3 regions of the Paenibacillus spongiae genome follow, and region 2 is predicted to be linked to each of the others. Evidence: predicted binding sites of a transcription regulator. Region 2 holds the regulator's gene; each other region holds the start of a gene.

Region 1 (6,894 bases), 1.6 Mb from region 2:
TCGGCAGCGATCGGGAAGCTGATCTTCCGATCCTCCGAGAATCCGGGCTGTGCGCTCGTACCATAGAACAGCATGACGGAATTTCCGGCAGTCGCGCTCAACCGGATTACCATCGTTCCGTCACGCTCGCCGATAATCCCGTCCAATCCGTTCGCAGCCATATACGGATCGTTATCCGTTACAGTGGTGGATAGCTTACCGCCTGCCGCAGTCAGCGGAGTTAACGAGTGGGCTGCTTCCCAGCCCTGCGTAAAGCCATCCACATTCCAGTCGAAACGGGTTGAGATGCCTGTTGGCAGCCGCAAATAATCGATCTCCCAGCTTGCTCCGCTCAGTGCGCTGCCCTGCAAGCTAAGCCGAAGTTCGCCCACTGTTCCGGACCAAAGCGGATGCGGCCACAAATCGATCGTATAGTCGTGGAATTGCCCATCCGCGATAATCGGCACCGCCAGCTTGCGGTCTTCGGAGAATTGCGGCGCCGATGACTCGTCCGTCGCGAAATACAGGGCAACGCTTTCGCCAGCAGTTGCCTTCATACGCAGCTTCGCGCTGCCCATATCGGCTGCCGGCGTATTCAAGGCCGGTGAAAGCATGGACGGCTGTTCGCCCGTTATCGTCGCGGTAATGGCATTCGTTCCCGGTGTCAGCACAGAAATATCGCGATCTGCTGCCCATCCGTTGTCCGAGTTGTTAAATTCGAAGCCGAAAGTCGATTCCTGCACGAACCGCACATAATCGATGCTTACATCCGCCGGGAAGCTGGTCGGCGGCTCCAGATCGAGTCGGAATGACTGGACGACGCCGCTCCATAACGAGTGGGAACCGACCTTAACCCGGTATTCGTGGTATTCGCCGTCGGGTATGATGCCGATCGACATGTTTTTGTCCGCAGATAGCCCCGGTGACAAGTCGGTGTCGAAGAAGACGCCTAATCCGCTGCCATTGTTCGATTTGGCGCGGATCACCATCACATGACCGGGGTCTGCTCGCAGGTTAAGCGGAGAAGGTCCGAACCAGTACGGATCGAATCCGTCCGTGCTGATATGGAGAGCACCGCCGGATACCGCTACGGAACCGATTCCGTTGCCGGATGCCGCCCACCCTTCGCTGTCTCCGTCGGTGTTGAACTCATAGGCGAGCTGGACCGAGTCCACAGCGTTCGCGTAGGGTAGCGTGAGTGGGAAGCATGTGACTAGCAGGGTCAGTAGAAGGAATACAATGAATGGCTTCGATTGTCTTCTTCCGCTTGTAAGCACTTACAAAACACCTCCGAATAATAGAATTGAACCGCAAGCTTCCTAACTTAGACCTTAAATGAAGCGTCTTAAGCTCTCGATTACAATGTCACCTCCCTTCATAAGGATGGTTTATGCTCGTCGTGCTGCCTCAGCCTCCCTACCTCTATAATAGACTCACGGCATTCGTCTTGGCTTGAGTCGCAAGGATTTTTCTTCCGCCATCAATCGAGCTTTCCGCTTACTTAAGGCCAAATCCCGCACACAGACGACGGCGTTCGCGTACAGGAGAATTAGAACAAGATCTGACCACCCGCCAAACTTGGTCTCAAACCTGACTTTCAACAATAAGCTGTTCGGGGAAAATGAATTTATACCGCAGCCGCGCTTGTCAGATCGCAATAAAAAACCTCCGAACCCTTGACTTCTTCAAGGCATTCGGAGGTTGACAGCATCTTCTATTCCTGGGCGTGAACGCTTTTCCGCCCTTCTTCAATTAAATAAACAGCACGCTCAATCTCTTTGTCCGTAGGCTCCGGACAGCCTTCCAGCAAGTATTCGCGTCCGAGCTCCTGCCATTTGTAGACGCCCATTCTGTGATACGGCAGCACCTCAACCTTCTCCACACCGCGCAGTTTCCCGATAAACCGTCCCAGCCCGCGAAGCTCGTCCATGGAGTCGGTCCAGCCGGGTACGAGTACGCGGCGGATCCACATCGCTTTGCCTATCGCGGATAAATGCTCCGCAAAACGAAGTATTTTGTCATTCGGCTGGGTTGTCAGCTCCCGGTGGGCTTCCCGGTTCATCATTTTCAGATCGAGCAAGACGAGATCGGTATGCCGCAGCAGCTCCTCCGCGAAGGCCGGGTCGCAAAAGCCGGAGCTGTCCAGTGCGGTGTGCAGTCCCCAGCGTTCCTTGACAGCGGCGAACAGCTTCGCGACGAACGGCGCCTGCAGGGAAGGCTCCCCTCCCGATACGGTAATGCCGCCGCCGGAGAGGCGGTAGAAATCGACATACGGCTCAATCTCAGCCAGAATATCCTCTACCTCCACGCGGCGGCCCGACTCGTTATCCCACGAGTCCGGGTTATGACAGTACCGGCAGCGCAGCGCGCAGCCTTGCATGAATAACACGAAGCGGATCCCCGGCCCATCGAGCGTTCCGAACGTTTCGAGCGAATGAATGCGGCCGGTCATACCGCACCGTGGAACGTACGATTGATCACGTCGAGCTGCTGCTCGCGGGTCAGCTTAATAAAGTTGACGGCATAGCCGGATACGCGGATCGTCAGCTGCGGATAGTTCTCCGGATGCTCCATCGCGTCAAGCAGCTGCTCGCGGTTGAAGACGTTCACGTTCAGATGATGCCCGCCTAGAGATGCGTATCCGTCAAGCAGCGATACGAGATTGAGTGCACGGACGCCTTCTTCCCTGCCGAGCGCCTTCGGTACGATCGAGAAGGTGTTCGAGATGCCGTCCAGGCTGCAGGCGTACGGCAGCTTCGCTACCGAAGCGAGCGATGCCAGCGCTCCCTTGCGGTCCCGGCCATGCATCGGATTCGCGCCTGGCGCAAACGGCTGGCCGGCTTGACGCCCGTCTGGCGTCGTACCCGTTTTTTTGCCGTATACGACGTTAGAGGTGATCGTCAGGACAGACATTGTCGGCACCGCATTGCGGTACGGTTTATGCTTGTTCAGCTTGTGCATGAACGATTCGACAAGATCGACCGCGATTTTGTCGACCCGTTCGTCGTTATTCCCGTATTGCGGATAATCGCCTTCAATCTCAAAATCGACTGCGATTCCTTTCTCGTTGCGGATTGGCTTTACTTTCGCATAACGGATCGCGCTTAGCGAATCTGCCACGACCGACAAGCCGGCGATCCCGCAAGCCATCGTGCGGACGATATCGCGGTCGTGCAGCGCCATCTCGAGACGTTCGTAGCAGTATTTATCATGCATGTAATGGATGACGTTTAACGTATTCATATACAGCTTCGCCAGCCATTCCAGGACGGCGTCGTACGCCTTCGACACCTCTTCGTAATCGAGAATGTCCGCATCGATCGCCTTCATAGCAGGACCGACCTGAGTGCCGTGTACCTCGTCCACGCCACCGTTAATGGCGTACAGCAATGCCTTGGCCAAGTTTGCACGGGCACCGAAGAACTGCATCTGCTTCCCGATGCGCATCGCCGATACGCAGCATGCTATGCCATAATCGTCCCCGTAATACGGACGCATCAGCTCGTCGTTCTCGTATTGGATAGAGCTGGTCTCGATCGATACTTTGGCGCAATAAGCCTTGAACTTATCCGGCAGGCTGGGCGACCAGAGTACCGTCAGATTCGGTTCCGGCGACGGACCCAAATTGTAGAGCGTGTGCAGGAAGCGGAACGAATTCTTCGTTACGCGCGGCTCGCCCGTTAGCGACATGCCCCCGATCGATTCGGTCACCCATGTCGGATCACCGCTGAACAGCTCGTTATAGTCGGGCGTGCGCAGAAATTTCACAATACGCAGCTTCATGACGAAGTGATCAACGATCTCCTGGGCTTCCTGTTCGGTCAGAATGCCTTCTTTCATGTCCCGCTCGAAATAAATATCCAGGAAGCTCGATACGCGTCCGAGACTCATAGCCGCGCCGTTCTGCTCCTTGATCGCCCCGAGATAGGCAAAGTACAGCCATTGTACAGCTTCGCGCGCCGTTGCAGCCGGGAGAGAAATATCGCTGCCGTATGCAGCCGCCATCCGCTTCAGTTCGCTTAAGCTGCGGATTTGTTCCGACAGTTCTTCCCTTAGACGGATGACGTCTTCGGACATGAGCTCCGCTTCCAGTGCGGCCAGCTCCTCTTTCTTGTCCGCAATGAGCCGGTCCGCTCCATACAGCGCAACCCGGCGGTAATCGCCGATAATGCGGCCGCGGCCGTAAGCGTCGGGCAGGCCGGTGATGATCCCTGCTTTGCGCGCTGCCTTCATCTCGGACGTATACGCATCGAACACGCCCTGGTTATGCGTCTTGCGAATATCGGTAAACAGCCGGATCATCTCTTCCGGCAGCTTGAACCCGTATGCTTCGCAAGCATCCGCCACCATGCGGATTCCGCCGAACGGCTGTACCGAACGCTTGAACGGCTCATCTGTTTGAACGCCGACAATCTTTTCCTTATCTTGATCCAGGTAGCCCGGACCGTGCGATACGATCGTCGAGACGGTATCGACGTCCACATCGAGAACGCCGCCATTAGCCCGCTCCGCGTGGGTGAGCTCCATAATCTTCGCCCACAGTGCCGTCGTATTTCCGGTTGGTCCGGCAAGGAAGGCTTCGTCCCCGTAATAGGGGGTCAGGTTCGTATCAATAAAGTTTTTAACATCGATCTTCGTTTGCCAGTTACCCGAACGGAATTCCCGCCATGCTTCGTTCATTTGCGTTTGCTCTGACTTTGTTTCGATCATGCCAGTTCCCTCCATTTCTTTACTGCCTACCTCGAGTATAGGCGTTTCGGATCGTTTCCGGCGTGACCTATCTCACACTCCAATACTGACTTCTGTTTCAATTTTGTGAAAAAAAGTACATGATTCAATTAATATAGTGAACATCCAGCCTATTCGTCTTGAACAAATCGGAAATATACCTATCCATCGTAAGAATGCGGTTGAACCATTCAAAAAGCCTTGTTCCCATCCATTGTGGGAACAAGGCTTTATCTAGCACGTCATGCGTTGCATGATAAGGATCAGGCCAACGACTCGCTGGCTGCCAGCGTTATGCAGCGAAATTCGCCGTTATTGTTTGATGGGTCTCCCTCTCGATAAGGTCGGCATGCACAATAATAATGATAGAGGACGCCATCTCTTAGCAAAACAGCCGGTTTATGGGCATGAATCTCATCAAGCTCGCCTGGAGCGCCATGCCGGATAATCGGCTCTTCATGCTTCGACCAATGGAGCAGATCATCGGAGAACGCAATCCCCTCCTGCGCATGACGGCCGTTGTAGCCGAAATAATACATGACCCAACGGTTTCCGTCATGAACGACGAACGGATCGCTGGCGAATAAGCTGTCCCAGCCTCCGCTTCCGGACACCTGCAGAACAGGGCTGCCTTCGTATCGTTCCCAATGGATCAGGTCCGTAGACGTTGCGAGTCCGGTTTGCTCGGTCCAGGCCTGTCCTTCCGGCCGATGGTTCTTCGCGTTATAGAACAAGTAGAACCGGTCGTCATGCTCGATTAGGCAGCCTTTGTACAACCCGCCCTCTTCCCAGCCATTACCGTCAAATGGCGAGAGAACCGGCTCAGCGGAGCGGTTCCACTGCAGCAGATTGTCATCCTCCGTCCACGCGATTCCGATCTGTCCGGGTCCGTTCTCGTAGCCTTCTCCAGGATAGGAATGATAAACCATCCAATACTTGCCCCGCCATTTCTTGAGCAGCGGCGGTTGATCCAGCCTGTCTTCCTTAAGCAGCCAGTTGCCGGCAGCATTGGCGGAATCCCATGCGCTTCCCCGCTCTCGTTCGAGAATAAGGCCATGGAAGGACCAGTCCGTCAGATTATCGCTTACCGCCAGAGCGGTTTGATACCCGATCCCGTCAAAGCCGACATACATCATGAAATAACGCCCCTGGTGTTCGAAGACGAACGGGCAGTCGACGGCCTTCTCATCGAAGCTTCCCGGCAAGCCGGAACCGGAAATGACCGGTCTTCCCAGCTTGAATTCACTTAATAGACTCGCGATCCCTGCAGTCACAGTTATTCACCTCTCCACTTCATAAAATGTAAGCCAATGAAAGAATGAAGCTCCATGTATACAGCTACATCTTACTATATATTCCAATTAAACAGATAGCTGAAACGAAAAATGATAGGTTCCTGACTGAAGCTCTACGACCATCGACTTATCGACAGTCTTGCAGCCCACGACTCCATCTGTAGAGTTGGCGGAATGGCCACTCTCCCAAATTACCGCTGCCCCTTCCGTGACTTTCGATGGATTCGTTCCCTCGGGCAGGTCAAGTACGAATTGCGCCGACATGCCGGCAGGAATTCGCAGCTCCACCTGGATGCCCGTTCGATCCTGCTTGTCCCAACGGGCATACACCTCGCCCCGTTCGGTCGGTACCGCTGCCTCTGCGAACGAGAGACGGTCCGGCATATAAGGGCGAATGCGCACGGCTTCGAATCCTGGGGCTGCTGCTTGAATGCCAACGATATATTCCTGCATCATGCGTGCGGGATATCCATTCCAGGCATGACAGTGCGATTCGATATCGTCCCAGCCTTCCCACATCGTCTTCGCGCCTTGGGCGATCATATGACCCCAGCCGGGATATTCCTCGCGCCGGATTAATCCATACGCGGTTTCGGAGCGCCCATTCTCGAACAACAGACGCAGCAGCGGCAGCGAAAGAACGGTCTTGGCTTCCCATGTCTTACCCGCTACATAAGCGAGCACATCGTCACGATCCGCATCCGGTATGAGCCCGGCTAGAAGCGCAAGCGCTCCAACGCCTTGATGCGTCGCCTCCGACCCGGAGCTATCCCGCAGTCGCTTCAGCTTAGCATCGTATAGATGCTCGAGAATGCTGCTTCGCAGCTTCTCGGCTTTCGCGCGGTAAGCATCGCTTTCCTCGTCACGTCCGATCAGCTTGGCTGATTCCGCC
Region 2 (6,894 bases):
GCGCAGATCGAAGGCCGAATGCGGCTTTTCCGTATTATCGATCTTCGTCAACCCCCTTCAATTCGGGCCGAATGAAGATTTCGACCGCTATCCGAGAGATGCGGAGCGCGATCTGGCCCTAGCGGAGCGGAACGGCATCGATCTCGTGTTCATGCCTTCCGTGCAAGAGATGTATCCTTCGAAGCCGCTCACGAGCGTCATCATTAGCCAGGTAACCGACCGGCTGTGCGGGGCGTCCCGTCCGGGACACTTCGACGGCGTAGGAACGGTGGTCAGCAAGCTGTTTCATCTGACCCAGCCGGACCGGGCTTACTTTGGCATGAAGGATGCGCAGCAGGTGGCCGTTATACAGCGAATGGTGGATGACTTGAATATACAGGTTGAAATCGTGCCTTGCGAAACGGTGCGGGAATCCGATGGGCTTGCCATGAGCTCCCGCAACGTTTACTTAAGCCCCGATGCGCGGGCACAAGCCGTCGTACTGTCCCAAGCGCTGACGGAAGCGGAGCAGGCGGTGAAGGAAGCGGGAATGACCGTCAAAGAGCTGGAGGCGCGCATACGCGAAACGATTGCGAAAGCGCCGCTTGCGGATATCGATTATGCTGAAGTATTGGACTATCCGGATTTAACGGTCCCGTCAGCGGAGGTTGATTTATCGCAATACCCGAACAAGCTGATCGTCGCTCTCGCCGTAAAATTCGGCAGCACGCGGCTGATCGACAACCGGTTATTGGATTCACACGGAGGTGAAAGACATGTTTAGGACAATGATGAAATCCAAGCTGCACCGCGCTACCGTGACGGAAGCGAACTTGAATTATGTGGGCAGCATTACCATTGATGAAGATTTGATGGAGCTAACGGATATTTGGGCCAACGAAAGGGTTCAAATCGTCAACAATTATAACGGAGCCCGGCTTGAAACGTATGTCATTCCAGGTCCGAGAGGCTCCGGCGTCATCTGCTTGAACGGGGCGGCCGCTAGGCTGGTACAACCGGGCGATAATGTCATCATTATTTCATACGGCATGATGTCGGAAGAAGAAGCGAGCCAATACAAGCCGAAGGTCGTCATATTAGATGAGGCGAACCGTCCGGTGGAAACCATGACGGAAGAAGTTCACGCCACCATTAAATAGCGGCACGGCCACGGCAGATTTATGATCCCAAACTTGTGTAACGATTGCCATGGAGTATGAAAAACAGGCCCCGCGCAAAGAATGAGCATAACAATTTACTCAACTTTGGCGCGAAGGCGAGGTGCAGTCTATTGTTCCGGCATGTATTCGCAACGATGCACGAAATGCTTGACGACATTATGGTTCATTATCCGCATGCAGCATTTGAACAAAAGAAACAATACACCGAGCAACTTTCCATGTTAAAATCATTAAGTGACACATTCATTGAAGAATGGCTGCAGTTTGAGGAGAAGATGGCTGATTTTCGGGAGCTTCAGCATGAGTCGGCCGAAAAGTCCGTTCAGGAGCTCCCGCAAAACCATAAAGCACAGCAGAAAATGCCGGGTTTAGTTGTCCAAACGGCTCCTGTTTCTGCCCCGCCCAATAAGGCTGCTGCATCGCCAGCGTCGGAATCAAGCGACCTGGAGGCGACCCTGCTTACGAAAGGGCAAGGTTATTTCAAGCTCTTTATGTTCCGGCATGCCGCGGCGCACTTTCAGGAAGCGGTCAAACAAGCGCCCGACAACAATGGTGCGCGTCTCTTCCTGGCCATGACGTACATGCATTTGCAGGAATGGCTGGAGGCGCAGCGACATTTTCAACTACTTGTAGAGCTGACCGATCATCCGAAGTGGCAGGCGCTCGGGTATAACGCGCTGGGCTGCATACAAGCCGTGAGGATGAATCTGGAGCAGGCGGAGAGATATTTCTTGAAGGCTCATGAAACCGACCCCGCCTTTACCGACCCGCTATCCAATTTGAATTCATGCAGGCAGCATGATGATGGGCACTTATCCTTATACTTTGGGAGCGGGCAGCTTTAGAATTTGGGAGAGGATCAATAATCGGATGAATTATGCGGTATTGGATTTGGAAACGACCGGACACAGTGCCGGCGATGAAATCATACAGGTCGGGCTCGTGCTGCTTGACGAGGATATGCAGACGATTCGTACGTACAGCAGCTTCGTCAAGCCTACGATTCCGATTCCACCCTTTATAACACAGCTAACCGGTATCGACGAGTCCATGGTCGCAGACGCCCCGCCTGCCGAAGATGTGCTGCTCGAGTTGATTCCGCTTTTGGATGATGCCGTATTGGTCGCCCACAATGTCGGTTTCGATGCGGGTTTTCTGAACCAGGCACTCGACCGCTGCGGGTATATGCCGTTCGCCGGAAGACGTCTGGATACGATCGATCTGCTGCGCGTGCTCTATCCGATGCTGACCACCTATCAGCTTGGCGCGGTTACGGAGCAGTTCGGCATCGAGCATGATCAGCATCACCGCGCTGACAGCGACGCCATCGCGACCGGTGAGCTATTTGCGCTCTGCTACCGAAAGCTGGAGCAGCTGCCGCTGCTGACGCTGGAACGACTGGCCATTCTGCTTGGGGATGAAATCGACGATTTGGGCTGGTTCGTCCAGCAAATAGCCGTCTCGAAATCATTAACTTCTTCCATAGATCCAAGCGCATTCTCGTATTTCCGCCAATTCGCCATGAAAACCGGCGATTGGACGGATGAGGAGCCTCCAAGAAGCGGAGGAGAGGCAGAGTCGGTAGACGCTTGGACGTTCCCCGACTTTCTTTCCCACATGAAAGACAGTCTTCGGGCCATAATTCCGAACTACGAAGAACGGGACCCGCAGAACATAATGTTCCAGGAAGTGCTTGAGGCGCTCGAGCAAGACAAGCATCTCATGATTGAAGCCGGCACAGGTACAGGCAAGTCGCTCGGTTATCTTATTCCTTCGCTCTATTACGGGGTGAAGAACGATAAGAAAATCATTGTCAGCACCCATACCATCAATCTTCAGGAGCAGCTCAGACAGCGGGATCTGCCGCTGCTGCAATCCGTACTCCCTTATCCATTCAAGGCCGCGGTCTTCAAAGGGCGCGGCAATTATTTATGTTTGCGCAAGTTCGAAGGCAAAGTGGTGACCAAGGATTTCAGCTCACCGAACGAGGATCGGATCACAGCCTCGCAGATGGTCGTATGGCTCGGAGAAACCGATAACGGCGACCAAGAGGAGCTCAACTTCGGCAACAAAGGAGCCGATTTCTGGTCAACGGTTGCGAGCGACGCGGACTCCTGCCTGAACCGGAGCTGTCCTTGGTTCAAACGATGCTTTTATCATAGAGCCAAGCAGGAAGCCAATTTAGCCGATGTTGTCATAACGAACCATTCCATGCTGTTTACCGATATCCGCGCCGACCACAGGCTGCTTCCCGGATACGAGCACCTGATCGTAGACGAAGCGCATCACCTGGAGGAAGTAGCGGGCAAGCATCTGGGAACGCAATTATCTTATCATTCCGTTAATCATCCCGTTGCCCGATTGTGCAAGGACGCCCGCAACGGCCTGCTTATTCAGCTGAAACACAGACTTAGCGGCGAAAGCGCGGAGAAGAGCGAAGCGTGGCGGGAAACGATCGACGATGTGGTGCCGGTATTCGGCGATCTTCGCGATGATTGGGACAAGCTGTTCGAATTGCTGTTTGCCATCATGGGAAGCGGCGCACAGGATTCGACCGCCGAGGCGGGCCAGCTGGTGCTGCGCCTAAGATCCGGCAAGCTTCCGAACCAATGGAAGGATGCCCAGATCGTCGAAGAAGCGGTGCACGGCCATCTGAACAAGATCGTCCGTTCCTTGGACAAAATATTTACGGAAATGAAGGATGACCTGGACGATCAGTCGATTGTAGCGCTTGTGACGGATTTAAGCGGCACGGTCAAAGATCTCATGAGGGCGCGCGACGATCTCCGTTCGTTTATGAAAGCGGACAAAAAGGAGTTTGTTTACTGGCTGGAGGCCAATAACAATTTCCGTGCGAAATCGGTTCATCTGTATGCGGTGCCCGCAGATGTAAGCGGTCAGCTCCGGACGTATTTCTTCGACGCAAAAAAGAGCGTTGTCCTCACGTCGGCGACCTTGTCGGTACAGAAGTCGTTTCAATATGCCGCCGAGCAGCTCGGGCTGCAGCAGGATGAGGAGCAAGGACGGCTGAAGACGGTCCAGCTGCCTTCGCCGTTTAATTTCAGGGAACAGGCTCTGGTCTGCATCCCGCGCAATTTCCCCGTATTGAAGGGTGCGGCGGGCGACTCGCAATTTAATGAAATGCTGATTCGTTCCTTAGCCGATGCCGCGGCGGAAACCAAGGGGCGGATGCTTGTCCTGTTCACCTCGTACCGTATGCTGAAACAGGTTTACGACCCGCTCAAGGAAGCGTTGGCGCCAAGCGGTATCCAGCTCCTTGCGCAGGGGATCGACAGCGGCAACCGGAGCAAGCTGACCAAGCGGTTCCAGCAGCAGACGGCTTCCGTCCTGCTTGGGACGAGCAGCTTCTGGGAAGGAGTGGACATCCCTGGCGATGCGCTGACCTGTCTGGCCATTGTCAGGCTGCCGTTCCAGCCGCCCAATCATCCGCTGGTGGAAGCGAAATCCGAGCTGCTGCAGGAGCAGAAGCAGAATCCGTTCATGAAGCTGTCCATTCCTCAAGCGGTCATCCGGTTTAAGCAGGGCTTCGGCCGGCTTGTCCGGACGGCTAATGACCGCGGAATTGTACTCATCTACGATACCCGCGTCATCGATACGTATTACGGCAAATATTTCTTGTACTCCCTGCCTGGCCCAAAAATCGAGCATATGCATCTAGATCTAATCGTACCGAGAATCAGGGAATGGTTAGCGGTTGAAAGAGAGGAGAGGTAAGCCATGAAGAAAATATCCGAAGCGGTCGTGCGCAGGCTGCCGATTTACCTGGTGGTGCTGAACGACCTGCATAAGCGGGACATTCAGACGGTTTCGTCACAGGATCTCGGCAATAAGCTGGATCTTAATCCGGCGCAAATCCGCAAAGATTTGGCTTACTTCGGCGAATTCGGGCGCAAAGGCATCGGCTATGACGTGTCGTACCTCATCGAAAAAATAAGGCAAATTCTCAAGCTCGATCAGCCTCTGAGCGTCGGGCTTGTAGGCGCCGGCAATCTTGGCCGTGCGCTGTGCAATTACAATACGTATTTGAAGGATAATATGAAAATCATGGCTGTATTCGATGCGCATCCCTCCGTCGTAGGGACGCAAATCAACAGTCTGACGGTTCAAGCGATGGATGATTTGAAGGAGAAGGTCGAAGAGCTTCATATTGTAATCGGCATTATTACCGTTCCCGCAGTCGAAGCGCAGAATGTAGCAGACCGTTTCGTCGATGCGGGCGTGAAAGCGATATTGAATTTTGCCCCGACCATATTGCGCGTTCCCGAACATATCCGCATTCATTATGCCGATTTTACGAGGGAGCTGCTAAGCTTAGCTTATTATTTGGAGAAGAATGAGGAGGAAGACGATGAACCGGCTGTGGATTGAGAACGGCACATTCGTAACGATGGATGATAGCCGTCCCGTATTGAAAGGACATATGGTTGTCGAGGGCGACCGTATTGTCTACTTGGGCGAAGAGCCGCCTAGCCCGGCCCCGGAAGGTGCGGAGCGATTGAACGGACAAGGACTTGTCTTTATGCCGGGCTTAATCAATACGCACGCGCACTCTGCGATGTCACTTCTGCGCGGGTATTCTGATGACGAAGCGCTTCAAGTATGGCTGGAGCAGAAGATGTGGCCGATGGAAGCGAAGTTTACCGATGATGACGTCAGATGGGGGACATCGCTTGCAGTGGCTGAAATGCTAAAATCGGGTACAACGACATTCGTCGATATGTATGACCGCATGCATATTGTTGCCGAAGTTGTCGAGCAGTCGGGTATTCGCGGCGTCTTGACCCGCGGCGTCATCGGCTTGTGCCCTCCGGACGTGCAGACCGAGAAGCTCATCGAAGCCAAGCAGTTCGCCAAGGACTGGAACGGTCAGGCGGGAGGCCGGATTACGACAATGATGTCGCCTCACGCGCCGTATACTTGTCCGCCGGATTATATCGAGCGGATCGTTGAAGCCGCCCATGAGCTGGATGTGCCGCTTCATACGCATATGTCCGAATCGCTTGCCGAAGTGGAGCAGAATGTGAAGGATTACGGACGCCGTCCGGTCGAGCATCTGGACAAGCTTGGCTTTTTCTCCAAGCCTGCGCTGCTTGCCCATGCGGTTCATCTCAATGACGAAGAAATCGCTTTGCTTGCCGAGCGGGGAGCGGCTATTTCTCATAATCCGGCAAGCAATTTGAAATTGGCCAGCGGTGTGGCGCGGGTGCCTCAGCTGCTAAAAGCGGGCGTTACGGTATCTCTTGGCACGGACAGCGCGGCAAGCAATAACAATTTGGATCTATTCGATGAAATCCGTCTCGCAGCGCTTATCCATAAAGGCGTTTCAGGCGATCCGACAGCGGTTCCGGCTTCCGAGGCGCTGAAGCTGGGAACCGTTTACGGTGCCCGCGCTTTAGGCAAGCACTCGCTCCTTGGCGTATTGAAGCCCGGTATGAAGGCCGACTTTATCGCGATTGATGCCGAGCAGCCGCATTTCTACCCGCAGACGGAAATGGTATCGCATCTTGTTTACTCCGGGTCGGGCCGGGATGTTAAGCATGTATGGATTGACGGGCGTCAAGTGGTGAGCTCGGGTGAATGTCTGCTGATCGACGAAGCTAAGGTGAAGGCCGAGGCGCAGTCCTGCTTTGAAAGGCTGCTGGCACGATAATGCGTGCTTCACGCCGCAAGCGGCCGTCCTCGATGACGCCGGCGCGAATAGCTGCGGTTGTCA
Region 3 (6,894 bases), 3.7 Mb from region 2:
GGGAAATCGAAAATCCGTATCTACAGCAAGGCCATTATCGCCTGCTCTTAGAAAAATTAAGATCTCTTGAGAGTACTATTGAAGCTCTTCCTAGGGATAGACACTCGTATGGGTTGATCCATAATGATTTTCATCCCTATAATTTTCATATCCAAGACGGTGCTATTACGGTTTTCGATTTTGACGATAGCATGTATGGTTGGTTTTCATTAGATATTGCAATTGCGGCAGCCCACGCCGTTTGGTGGGGGGCGCCCAATGACGACCGTGAATCCAAAAATGAGTTTGCTCAATCATTCCTGAATGATTTTCTGGAAGGCTATTTCAAACAAAATCATCTTGATCGTTACTGGATTCAACAAATTCCAATGTTCATGGATTATCGAAATCTATGTTCCTATTTTTGGTGGCTCTCCAGCTGGGATGGTGATGAAAATAATTTGTCCGTACTTCAGCAAAGCGCTGTTATCAATGCCGTTAGAATTATTCAGAATGGTCGGCCCTTTGACGGCTGTGACATTCGAATGTAACCAATGCAATGAAACAGCAGAAGGATCTGCCGCGGCGGCACCATATTATTAGAAGGAATACTCATTCAACTTATTCTGGTCTTTACTACGGCTTCCTTATTGGAATTATTTATTGTCGGTCCAGTGGCGAAGAAGATTGCTCTATCACTACCGTATGACAAATAAGGCCACCTGCGAGTAAATATTTGAACACGAAAGGGTTGCTGGGTGGCAGCCTTTTCTCCGAAGGAGGGTGAATGCTTTGGACCGTATCCTTTCAGCAGAGCTTGAAAGAGTATTGAACAAACTGGGGAAACCTGATTTGCTAACTCTCCTGGCAGAACAGATCTCGGGTAGCGATTTAAATACGCTTCTCTTGAAATTGTTTAATGAAAAGATTAATCAGTCTTCTCCGGGTGACCTTCTGAAAAGATACAGAGAAAACCGTTTTGTACACCCGGCAAAGGTAGATCCGCTTCAGCTAAAACAACTGGAAATGGATGTCCTGAAGGTGGCATTGAATCATGGCGTTTCTCCAATTCAATTGTCGCCGGTCGCACCTCTGGGCTGTGCCTCTGTAGTGGGTACAGTTGATCAAAATAAGGTCATATCCGCACTAAGAGGAACGGAAGTTGTATCGGATGCAACGAATCTCTTAGCATTGCATATCAGTGATTTCATTAAGACCAATGAGGATAAGAGAGAAGATTTCATTCGTTTCTGTACGACTCATAGACATGTCCGTGCGCAATTCTTTGGAGATACGCCAGGGATGCTGCCGCATTTCCATTTGTTCGGTATGGTGACTTCAGGAATAGACAAAGGGTCCTACAGCTTCGAGAAACAATCTTTTTGGGAACATATAGCGGTTTACCAAAGCATTTTCAAAACTCTTTTCGGGTCTGAGATCGAGTTAATATGTAGTGAACGTGACGGTTACAAAGACACGGCCGGACTGTTCTCACGGATTATAAAATGCGGGCATGAGCACTCCACGAATGTATCGATAAGTACAGGTGAGCCAAACAAGGAAAACCAGTATTACAAAGGACTGCAATTCACCTTAAAGACTGTTATAGAAGGCAAGGAGTATTACATTGGTGATGGCGGTTTTGTAGATTGGACACAAAAAATGCTAGGAAACAAGAAAGAGCGGCTATTAATCAGCGCAATCGGCTTGGATCGACTGATTTAACCACGTGCAGATTTATACCTAATCAAACTCCATATAGGATTGACATATCAACCCATGTAGTTGAATCTGATTGTTTTGACACGCCCATAAAATGAATGGATTAACTTTGTAAATCGATTAGCCCATTGCATATTACGCGAACAGATTAGTATGTAGTATTCGAGAAATGCTGCTCATGGAGAAACTCTCCAGGGCAGCATTTTTTATGTTGAACTCAAAAGGAGAGCGACCGTTTCAACAGAAGCTCATGACTAAAACTGGAAAAAGCTAAGATGCTTTTTTCTCTTTTTGGACATGTCTAACCTCTCTATAATTAGGCATAAGTGTTTTTCAGGCATCTTTGAGTTAGAAAATATACACGGTTATTACTAAACGAGTGAGGTGCGCTTTGTGATCGAGCAAGTCATGCTTGTTTCACTGTTTACTTTCGTTATTCATCTTGCAGAGACGCTTACTTATTCCCTTCGCTCAGCAGGAGTTCGTTTGGGGAAGTTGGCGGTTGCGTTATCCTTGTCGGGAATCATACTCCTGATTTCAAGAACAGCGAATATGGTACAGGCACCGCTTACCGGCAAAATCATAGACTTCGCCAAACATCATGCAGACTATAATCTAATTGATCAGCTACGAGTTATTATTGGTGCAGCGACCATGGGAACATGTGCAGCATTATTGTTGTTCCCGTCAGCTGTTTTGCTTTCTTCTAGGGTCATATCCCATTTTGAAGTGGCTGGTTCCATACCCCAGTTGGTCCGTTCTTCGGTTTCCACTCAACAATTACAGAACGTACGGTATCATTTGCGCTTTCCAACATTCACGATGTTGTCACGATTGAGGACTGGAGGCATTCCAACAAAGTTAGTTGTTCTTAATTGTTTGGTGACGGCAATTTATACAATTGGCGTGTTGGCCGCGCTGCTTGCTTCAACATTAACCATGGATCATTCAATTGCCGCATCACAATCTTCTGGATTAATCAATGGAATCGCGACAATATTACTGACTATAATCATTGATCCACGAATTGGTTTAATGACCGATAAAGTGCTTAGAGGAGAACAAGAGATCGCTGTACTTCATAAGATTTTTGGAATGTTAATGATTTCGCGGTTATTAGGAACGGTTCTTGCTCAGGTATTACTGGTGCCGGCTGCTTACTGGATTAAATGGGTGGTAGGATGAAGGGGGAGAATAGACCGACTCCATCGATGAATCGATTGCGAAAGCTGTAGAACATGGCGGCAAGGCGATTCAAGAAGTGATGGATTTCGGAAACGTCAAACTGGCGTTTATTATCGACCCTATGGGCGTTCACTATGGTCTTATAGAAAACACCTGATAAGTGTGAGAATCATCACATAAGCCGCCTCCCGATTCTGATAAGCTAATCGTTGTAAGCGAACAAAAGCGAATCAACGAATGGGGGATGGATCATGTTTTGTTATCAGTGCGAACAAACGCCGAGGGGCGGCTGCAAGATTATCGGGGTATGCGGAAAAGATGAGACGATCGCAAGCCTGCAGGATACGATTATTTTTGCATTGAAGGGAATTGCCGCTTATGCGACGCACGCCAGACAGCTTGGCTATTCCGACCCGGAAGTTGATCGAATAACGCATGAAGCACTCTACCTGACATTGACCAACTCCAATTTCAATTTGCAGGAGCACCTGGATATGGCCATGAAGGTCGGCAATGCTGCGGTGCGGATCATGGATGTGCTCGACCGTGCGCATACGACGCACTTCGGTATTCCGCAGCCGGTTACGGTGCCGCAGAATAAGGTCGAAGGCAAATGCATCGTCGTAACGGGGCACAATCTGTTTGCACTGGAAGAGCTGCTGAAGCAGACGGAAGGCAAGGGCATCCATATCTATACCCACTCCGAAATGCTGCCGGCCCACGGGTATCCGAAGCTGAAGCAATATGCACACTTGAAAGGAAACATCGGGAAAGCCTGGTACGACCAGCGCCGGCTGTTCGAGCAGTTCCCGGGGGCGATCCTGGCGACAACCAACTGCGTTATGCCGATCCGGGGCACGTATGCGGATCGATTCTTCTCCTATGAAGTAGCCGGACTTGAGAACGTCACGAAAATCGTCGGCGAGGATTTCTCGCCGCTGATCGAGCGGGCACTCGAACTGCCGGAGGCGGATATCGACTCCGAGCAGGTGCTCACCACCGGCTATCATCACGAGACCGTCATCGGGCTTGCCCCGGAAATCATTCAAGCGGTCCAAGACGGCCTGATCAAGCGCTTCTTCGTCATCGCCGGCTGCGACGCTCCGGGCAAGGGCGGCGATTATTACCGGGAGCTGGCGACATCGCTTCCGAACGATACGGTAATCCTGACGACGTCCTGCGGTAAGTTCCGCTTTAATGATGTGGATTACGGTACGGTTGACGGCACGGGTATCCCGCGGTACATCGATTTGGGCCAGTGCAACAACTCCGGTTCTACGGTCAAAATCGCGCTGGCACTCGCCGATGCCTTCGGCTGCAGTGTCAACGAACTGCCGGTCAGCATCGTGCTGTCCTGGTTCGAACAGAAGGCCGTTGCCATATTATTAGGTCTGTTCAGCCTTGGAATTCAGGATATCCGGATCGGCCCGAAGGCACCGGAGTTCATAAATGAAGGTGTCTTGAACGTACTCGTCGAAAAGTTCGGCCTGAAATTGATCGGCGATGCGCAAGAGGACATGGCGGAGATGCTCTCGCTGCACTAATCTGATTATTATGCTGTATAGACGATAATCCCCCTGTTCCGGCAACTGCGTGCTGCCGGAACAGGGGGATTCTGTTTCAACGGGCTGGAACATTCGATTATGATTAAATATTCTCGGTTCATCAGATTGATATTTTGATATTATTGATATGACAAACAACGATAGTCGTTCATTGGAGTGGATTGGAGGGACGTAAGCATGAGAGAGCATGAAGAAATCATACCAACTGCCCATAAGCTGATGGAGTTCCATGTTGAGGCGCTGTTTACGCATGACCAGAATAGGCGGCTTCGCACGATAAACGAGCCTTGGCCGGGAGAGGCCTCTGCGCCCCGGTTTTTCTTGGGAAGGACAACCGAGGGAACGGCTCTCTGCCGGTTTCGGCACGATGTCCCGGAGAGGCTTATTAGCCAACTGGAGAAATTGTGTGCTGACGAACCGATCGTGAAGGATTTCCAGACGAAGCCGAAACATATTGAGGCATATATGAATCTGCTCCAAGGGGAACGGTACACGATGGGTCCTTGTTTTCTTGTTCCTGAAGAAGCGGTTCCGACCATGCAGGTGGTCAAGATCACCCGTGAAAATATGGATGAAGTGCTGCGCGGCGGTTTCGAATGGTTGATCTCCGAAATCGACTTCGCGCAGCCCTGTATAGCGCTCGTACGCGAAAGCCGGGCTGTCTCGATCTGCCGCAGCGTTCGCATCACTACCAAGGCACATGAAGCAGGGCTTGAAACCTTGGACCAGTTTCGTGGAAGAGGATATGCCGCCGCTGTTGTAGCCGGATGGGCAATGGCGGTGCGGGAGATAGGAAAATTTCCGTTATATAGCACTTTTAGTGAGAATCTTGCTTCTCAGCGTGTGGCAAGAAAATCAGCCCTGTCCTTTTACGGAGTCAATTTCACGGTCACTTGATAAGCGTCCTGAAGAATGTAGAAAATTGAAAACTCTTATGAAAAGGAGCTATGCAGAAATGGCAGCTTCAGAAAAAAGTTTAAGAACTTGCAGCAGCGGACACCAATACTATAAAAGCAGCGATTGTCCTTCCTGCCCGATCTGCGAGCAAGAACGCAAACCTGACGACGGATTTCTTTCGCTACTCTCGGCGCCGGCAAGACGAGCATTGGAGCACAATGGAATCACTTCATTGCAGCTGCTCTCAAAATTTAGTGAAAAAGAAATTTTGAAGCTTCACGGTATGGGACCAGCTTCTTTACCTAAACTTAGGACTGCCTTGAAGGAAAAGGGGTTATCCTTCAAAAACTAAACACCTGCGCTAAAAGGCTCTTTGTATAAACCATACGAACCCAAATAGCAAAACGGCTGTGGATACACTCGGCAGCAACCACTTTAATGCCAGACGTTTTTTAATTAAAAGAATAATCGGGAAGCAGAGCGATACGATCAGGATCTGGCCTAATTCAATGCCCAGGTTGAAGAATAACAATGACGTGGCCAGATGACCGCCACCGAGATTCAACTCCGATAAGATGCCCGCGAAACCGAATCCATGAATCAAGCCAAAAGCAAAGGCTATCCAAGGTCTATGTTTGGTATCGGGTTGGAAAATGTTTTTAAGCGCAACGTAGATAATGCTTAAAGCGATCGCAGATTCAACTAATTTCCCAGGCAATTGAATGATTTCTAACGTTGCTAGCGCAAGCGTAACGCTATGAGCGATCGTGAATGCCGTGACCAAGGAAAGGATATGACGGATTGTCATGGCTCCAATGAGTAAGCTGATAACGAATAGGATATGATCATAACCCGTGAAGATATGCTCTAATCCTAACGAAAGAAACTGCTTTGCTTTGGTAAGAAAACTCATCTCGCCTAGGCTCAGTTCTCTAACTTCATACGTAAAGATAAACTCCTGTTGATTTTCTTCCATATTTACCTTAGCCATGTTCGCATGACTAGGATCGCTATCATCGAAGAATGCGTTGTATTCCAAGATCAAGTTCTCTGGTTTTTCACGAGCGGAATAGGAAAGGGAAAGATCTGCAAATGGACGATCTTTCACCTGGGCGATCAAAGCTTCATTTATGGTTCCTTCTACGGGTATACTGTCTGCGTAAATGTGAATATGCGTATTCAAATATTCTTGAAGTAATTCCTTGTTAACGGTAAGGGCTTGTTGTAATGCCTCGACGTTGTCCGTTTGTCGCTCATCCACTTTGAACCCCGCAGCATGGCTTAACTCCACCATATCGAGTTGAAGACGATAATGGATCGTTTGGTCTTGAACATCAATCGTAGAAAAACCTTCACTGTTATTGCTGTGCGCATGGGCAGCAGACGAAGAGACTAGCAGCAAGAGACCAAGAAGAAGGAATGTCCATTTTAATTTCACTTCTATCAACACATCCTTTGGTTGATCCGAATGGAAAGACGAGGAGCACCCTTGGCGCATGACTCCTCGTCCAGCCATGTACTATGGTTGTAAACTTACTTCAATTTC

The links. The regulator Rex, encoded in region 2, represses fermentation and respiration genes when NADH is low (regulators of the CRP and FNR family bind a similar motif). The targets are predictions, from matches to a motif close to TTGTGAAATATTTCACAA.
Region 1: the regulator Rex is predicted to act here: its motif matches at 4,793-4,810, upstream of pflB (formate C-acetyltransferase).
Region 3: the regulator Rex is predicted to act here: its motif matches at 3,047-3,064, upstream of hcp (hydroxylamine reductase).

What each region holds. Positions count from the first base shown of each region.
Region 1 is NZ_CP091430.1:4,122,766-4,129,659, forward strand. It holds gene L1F29_RS18770 (hypothetical protein) at 1-1,256, opposite strand, end outside; gene pflA (pyruvate formate-lyase-activating protein) at 1,694-2,431, opposite strand; gene pflB (formate C-acetyltransferase) at 2,428-4,689, opposite strand; gene L1F29_RS18785 (glycoside hydrolase family protein) at 4,971-5,981, opposite strand; gene L1F29_RS18790 (alpha-L-rhamnosidase) at 6,069-6,894, opposite strand, start outside.
Region 2 is NZ_CP091430.1:2,520,151-2,527,044, forward strand. It holds gene panC (pantoate--beta-alanine ligase) at 1-763, shown strand, start outside; gene panD (aspartate 1-decarboxylase) at 756-1,139, shown strand; gene L1F29_RS11700 (tetratricopeptide repeat protein) at 1,379-2,005, shown strand; gene dinG (ATP-dependent DNA helicase DinG) at 2,031-4,895, shown strand; gene L1F29_RS11710 (redox-sensing transcriptional repressor Rex) at 4,899-5,549, shown strand; gene L1F29_RS11715 (amidohydrolase) at 5,530-6,831, shown strand; gene L1F29_RS11720 (cell wall elongation regulator TseB-like domain-containing protein) at 6,831-6,894, shown strand, end outside.
Region 3 is NZ_CP091430.1:6,230,243-6,237,136, reverse strand. It holds gene L1F29_RS28065 (phosphotransferase enzyme family protein) at 1-530, shown strand, start outside; gene L1F29_RS28060 (hypothetical protein) at 772-1,704, shown strand; gene L1F29_RS28055 (lipid II flippase Amj family protein) at 2,095-2,886, shown strand; gene hcp (hydroxylamine reductase) at 3,138-4,430, shown strand; gene aac(2')-IIb (kasugamycin N-acetyltransferase AAC(2')-IIb) at 4,629-5,348, shown strand; gene L1F29_RS28040 (RNA polymerase alpha subunit C-terminal domain-containing protein) at 5,407-5,700, shown strand; gene L1F29_RS28035 (HupE/UreJ family protein) at 5,710-6,786, opposite strand; gene L1F29_RS28030 (CehA/McbA family metallohydrolase domain-containing protein) at 6,882-6,894, opposite strand, start outside.